DNA from 2 places in the Pseudogracilibacillus sp. SO30301A genome. Region 2 is predicted to be linked to the other one. Evidence: riboswitches for the same ligand, from Rfam matches in the RefSeq annotation. Region 2 holds a riboswitch; the other holds the start of a gene.
The links. A riboswitch is a leader RNA that binds a small molecule or an ion and turns the genes downstream of it on or off. The one in region 2 is predicted to bind S-adenosylmethionine.

Region 1 (3,202 bases), on a different contig from region 2:
AATATAAACATAGCATCAGAATTGCCTTTTTTAATGATCCCTAGAATTATAATAAACATAAACGTATAAGAAATTACGTTTGTAAGCATAATGCCATAACCAACAAATAGGATGTATGAAGATGGAATAATGAATAGTGCTAGAATTAAGAGGCTATATGTTTCAAATAATACTCTGAAAAAAACATGTCTTAATTTAAACACATATTTTATGAATTTGAGAATAAAAAACACGGTACCTGCGAATGACAAATAGATTAGTTTAAGCGACCATTCTGCATTGATAGGAAACCAATTTAATAGTATTTTATCCTCGTCAACGATGATAGAAAAAGCAGCAAAAATGAGTAAAAGTCCGAAATAAATAAGTTCTTTATGATATACGCTTCTACCCATCATATATAAGCTAAAAGCATATGCACTATGTACGAGTAATATTAAGACAACCATTAATTGCGTTATGGTTGTAAAGCTTATTTCTCTGTCTATAGCATTCCCTAGCCCAAATTTAACAGTGTTTGAAATACCGCCTTCAAACGCCTTTTCAAAGTTTGCTACATGTACAACTAGTTCTATCTCGTCGTTCGCCGTATGGAAATAGCCCTTAGAAATTCCTAGCTTACTCTTGTATTGATGAATAGTATCGGAAGGTCGACCCGTTTCAGTTACTAATTGCCCGTTTACATATACGCTAGCCGCTGACTCAATATCCTTAAAGATTAACCCATAATTTTTCTGTTCACTTTCGTTATCAGTTGTTGGCAAAAGTACTTTTAATCGATAGGTACCGTAGTTTATTTCCTTATACGGATTCTTCCAATGCCCTGGTATAGTCGTAAAACCACTTGCAACATTTTTTTCTAAGCCAAAATTTATAAATTCTCCCGGATAAAACTCCCATTCTCCATCAAGCGTTATTGTTTCCTTATCCGTAAAATTCCAGTGACTTAAATCAATTACACCCTCTTCAGCATGAGGGTGATCGGGAGTTTTATGGTAAAAAATCCACCCAATACGAAAACTTGTTAACACGAGCAGAAATATACTTATCAAAAGAAATACTTTTTTATAGGACATCCCGTTACTAGCACGCATCGTTTTCAACCCTTTATACTCTCACTTTTAATTATTACATCAATTATCGTTGGTGGCACCTACTTTTACAAGATTAATTTTCTATCTGCAAGTTTTATTATTCCAATTGGTATTAGTGGTTGCCTTGAAAATGATTAGAAATATTAAAAATCGATGATTTAACCATAATCTAAATCGCCCAAAATGTAATCGTTTTCAAAATAATGAACAATTAGTTTTTTATATAAGTTTTGTTCATTATATTCACAATTAGCAATATTTTTAGTTGACATTAAGTACGAAGCATGTATAATAAATAGTAATTTCATAATGAGTATCTCTTATCAAGAGCGACGGAGGGAATAGGCCCGATGAAGTCCAGCAACCATAAAAGCTTATTGTTAGCTTTTAAAGGTGCCAAATCCTACAGACGATTGTCTGGAAGATAAGAGGAGGAAACGACTATTAATACAACACCCTCTTCTATTCTTTCTAGAAGAGGGTTTTCTAATTTTCCTTCTCTACATGCAAGACGTACATTGCTTCAAAATAAAAACGGGGGATATCATCCCTAAAAATTTAAGGAGGAATTTAGTTATGTCAGAATTTACATTTCAAAAGGACGATACCATTTTATTACATGGGGGGCAAGAACCTGATCCAGTTACAGGTTCACGTGCGGTACCAATTCATCAAACAACATCTTATGTTTTTCGCGATACAGAGCATGCTAAAAATTTATTTGGTCTTGCGGAAACGGGAAATATTTATACTCGAATTATGAATCCGACAACAGATGCGTTTGAACAGCGAGTTGCATTACTTGAAGATGGTACTGCTGCGGTTGCCACAGCTTCAGGAATGGCCGCCATTACGTATGCTATTTTAAACGTTGCTAGTGCTGGGGATGAAATTGTCGCCGATAGTAATTTGTATGGTGGTACATACAACCTATTTGTCCATACACTACCTCGTTTTGGAATTAATGTAAAGATTGTCGACGGTACAAATCCTGAAGCAATAAAAGCTGCAATAACGGACAAAACAAAAGCAATTTTTGGCGAAACAATTACGAACCCAAGTTTAAATGTTTTTGATATCGAAACGGTTGCTGACATTGCTCATGATCATGGTATTCCGTTAATAATTGATAATACTTTTGCACCAAAATTTGCTAAACCAATTCAATGGGGGGCGGATGTCGTCGTCCATTCCGCAACAAAATGGATTGGGGGACATGGAACGTCGATTGGAGGAGTTGTCGTTGATGGCGGACGCTTTAACTGGGATAATGAAAAGTTTCCAGGATTTACGGAAGCCGATGAAAGCTATGATGGACTCCGATTTGCAGATTTAGGTCCTGTTGCCTTTGCTCTTCGACTACGTGTTCAACTATTACGTGATACAGGGGCATCGATCAGTCCTCATAATGCATTTTTATTATTACAAGGTCTCGAAACATTACATGTACGTCTCGAACGTCATAGTGAAAATGCAATAAAAGTAGCAAAGTATTTACAAAGCCACCCAGCAGTTGAATGGGTAAATTTTCCGGGAATTGAAGATCACCCATCCCATGAGTTAGCAAATAAATATTTCTCTTCGGGATATGGATCGATTATTACATTTGGTATTAAAGGTGGACTTGAAGCTGGCAGAAAATTAATTGATAATATTGAGTTATGGTCACATGTAGCGAATGTTGGAGATGCAAAATCATTAATTATTCACCCAGCATCTACAACTCACCAACAACTCAGTCAAGAAGACTTAAAGAAAAGTGGCACACCAGAAGAATTAGTTCGTCTATCTATCGGAATTGAAGACATTGAAGATATAATCCAAACATTAGATAATGCTATTGCTAAAGCAACAGGAATTTCTACTATTGACACTACAGTAGAAGAAGCAATTAAATGGCTATTCTCATCACCTTTTGATCGCAGTGAAGGATTAAGACAAAAAACAATTGCTGTAAAAACTGAAATTGATCTACAAAAAGCGTTTAATTTGTCAAAACAAGGGTATAAAATTATCAACCTAGATGAAACTAATAAAGATGAAGTAATTGATGTAATTGTAACGGAACAACCGTTATCTGAAAATGAGCTTGATACTTACTCCAATCA
Region 2 (3,202 bases):
ATCGAATGGGTTGTTGATTAAACGTCCGATTGTAACAGATGGAAAAAAGGTAACAGTTGGTTTTAAAGAAGAAGATTTTCAAGCCAATTGGTCAATATAATAATTAGGAGGTATTAGAGATGAGTTTACCGACAGATTTACTTTATTCGAAGGAGCATGAATGGGTAAGAAGAGAAGGAAGCGATGTTAGAATTGGAATTACTGATTTTGCTCAAGATGAATTAGGTGATATCGTTTTTGTTGAACTTCCAGAGGTAGGCGATACAATTGAAGTGAATGAGCCGTTTGGAAGTGTTGAGTCTGTAAAAACAGTTTCAGAATTGTATGCGCCAATAAGCGGGACAGTTGTAGAAGTTAATGAGGGTTTGGAAGATAATCCAGAGTATGTTAATGAATCTCCTTATGAACAAGCCTGGATGATCGTTGTTGAACCGTCCGCTGATGAAGAACTAGATGATCTGCTTTCCTCTGAAGAATATAATGCTTATATTTCTAAATAGGAATAATATTACTTGCACCCTACCTTAAGGGTGCATGTAGTTTTTTAGAGACTTCTAGCTTTCAACGATGGCTACCTTGAAATTGGGGGAAAAGCATTGGGTATTTTAAATGATAAGAAAGTTATTATCGTAGAAGGTTTATCCGATAAGATGCATGTTCAAAAAATAATCAAAGAGGAAATCGATATCGTTTGTACACACGGAACATTTGGCGTGGAAAAGTTTGATGAAATGTTAGATGAATTTGATCTAGATAATCGTGATGTATATATTTTTGTTGATGCAGATGAACCTGGAATAAGGTTAAGGAAGCAATTAACTGCTGAATTGCCCAATTCCATTCAAATGTATATTCCGGATGATTATCAACAAGTTGAACTAACTCCTCTGGATATTATTGCTCATGAATTAGTAAAACATAACTTTAAAATAGATCCATTGTATTTGATGTTATAAGGAAATTGGTGATTCTTTTGCAAGAAATAACCGCAGAACAATTAGAACAAAAAAGTGACTATTTATTATACATTCATACCCCTTTTTGTGGAACTTGTCATGTAGCGCGTTCATTTTTAGAAAAAATCGAAAAAACACATCAGCAAGATATTTTTTATGAGATGAACGCATCACTGTACCCGGAATTTATGCAGAAATATAAGGTGGAAAGTGTACCTTGTTTGTTCGTTATGAAAGACGATCAAGTTAAAGAAAAAGTGTATACATTCTTTTCCGTTGCAAATATATATCATTATGTATGGACGTATGTACCCGAGCTCTTTCGACAAAATTAAACGTATTACTTGACATAAAAACAGATATAATGCTATATTGTTTATTGTTATCAATAAAAAGGAATACATCTTAACTCTTATGAAGAGCGATGGAGGGACTGGCCCTATGAATTCGCGGCAACCTTCAATTTTACTTCCAAAATTGAAAGGTGCTAAATCCTGCAAAGCAGATGCTTTGATAGATGAGAGAATGTGAAGATAGATTGTTAAGTCTTTCTGTTCTCTTACAGGAAGACTTTTTTAATTGTATCTGAATGAGTAAACAGGGTGGCATTAGAGTATGTACCTAATGTTATGCGAATTTCATAGTTTCCCAAACCAACGATGTAAAAGGAGGGCAAATCATGATATCGATACAAAATTTAAAGAAAGTTTTTACACTAGATAAAAGCCCGATTACAGCAGTAGATTCCCTATCATTAGAAATAAAGGAAGGAGAAATCTTCGGGGTAATAGGGTACAGTGGTGCGGGGAAAAGTACATTAGTACGGCTACTAAATCGTTTGGAAGAGCCTTCGGATGGATCCATTATTATTGATGGAAAAGAAATGACTAAACTAAAAGGCAAAAAGTTAAGACAAGCCAGGCAAGAAATCGGGATGATTTTTCAACATTTTAATCTTTTATGGTCTCGAACGACGGAGGAAAATATTGCTTTTCCACTAGAAATAGCAGGTGTTCCAAAAACAGAACAGAAAAAGAAAGTTCAAGAGCTGATCGATTTGGTTGGGCTAACTGGAAGAGAAAAAGCCTATCCTTCCCAACTAAGCGGAGGGCAAAAACAGCGTGTAGGGATCGCACGTGCACTTGCAAATGATCCGAAACTGCTTCTTTGCGATGAAGCTACATCGGCACTAGATCCAGAAACTACTAATTCAATTCTAGATTTGCTAGTGGATATTAACCAAAAACTTGGCCTTACGATTATTTTAATAACACATGAAATGCATGTGATTCGCAAAATATGTGATCGGGTTGCTGTTATGGAGAAAGGGAAGATCGTAGAAACTGGTAATGTTCTAGATGTGTTCTCTAACCCAGAACAACCTATTACGAAAAAATTTGTGGAACAAGTGATGGCAAATCCAGACGTAGAAGAAAGTGTTGCGGACATTCTCAATAATGTAAAGAAACATGGAAAAGTATTACGCCTCCATTTTTTAGGAGCATTTGCAAATGAAGCTTTAATTAGTGAAGTATCGAAAAAGTTTTCCGTTGATACGAATATTATCCAAGGAAAAATTACGCAGACACAAAATGGTGTGTTAGGTACCTTAATTGTTCAAATGGTAGGAAACAAAGCTGAAATTGAAAAAGCGATTAACTTTATTAAAGAAGCCTCAGTTGAAGTGGAGCTGATTCGAGATGACACTTAATTTTGCTAATATTGATTGGGATAAACTAATGACGGCGACGTATGAAACGTTTTATATGACATTAATCTCATTAACTGGAACTTTTATTATAGGTGTGTTACTCGGATTACTATTATACTTAACTGCCAAAGATGGACTTTGGGAAAATAAGGTGATTAACTTTATTACAGCAACAATAGTAAATGTGTTTCGTGCAATTCCATTTATTATCTTAATACTTCTACTCTTTCCATTTACGTATTTTTTAATTGGGACGATTAGAGGACCGAATGCAGCCTTACCAGCTTTAATTATTGGTGCCGCTCCATTCTATGGTAGGTTAGTAGAAATTGCTTTAAAGGAAATAGATAAAGGAGTTATTGAGGCGGCGCAATCAATGGGAGCAAGTACACGATCTATTATTTTTAAAGTTCTTCTTCCTGAATCGATGCCTGCTTTAATCTCAGGAATAACTGTTACCGCAATCGCGCTTATTGGTTATACGGCAATGGCAGGTGCAATTGGTGCGGGTGGCCTTGGAAGTTACGCATATTAT

Region 1: another riboswitch for S-adenosylmethionine. It lies ahead of SPD89_RS02695 (O-acetylhomoserine aminocarboxypropyltransferase/cysteine synthase family protein); the one in region 2 lies ahead of SPD89_RS04455 (methionine ABC transporter ATP-binding protein).

Annotation. Positions count from the first base shown of each region.
Region 1 is NZ_JAXHDD010000002.1:203,830-207,031, reverse strand. Features, by position in the region: gene SPD89_RS02700 (hybrid sensor histidine kinase/response regulator) at 1-1,094, opposite strand, end outside; SAM riboswitch class I at 1,412-1,525, shown strand; gene SPD89_RS02695 (O-acetylhomoserine aminocarboxypropyltransferase/cysteine synthase family protein) at 1,671-3,202, shown strand, end outside.
Region 2 is NZ_JAXHDD010000005.1:62,958-66,159, forward strand. Features, by position in the region: gene SPD89_RS04435 (arsenate reductase family protein) at 1-100, shown strand, start outside; gene gcvH (glycine cleavage system protein GcvH) at 120-500, shown strand; gene SPD89_RS04445 (toprim domain-containing protein) at 597-956, shown strand; gene SPD89_RS04450 (thioredoxin family protein) at 974-1,291, shown strand; SAM riboswitch class I at 1,366-1,480, shown strand; gene SPD89_RS04455 (methionine ABC transporter ATP-binding protein) at 1,636-2,667, shown strand; gene SPD89_RS04460 (methionine ABC transporter permease) at 2,657-3,202, shown strand, end outside.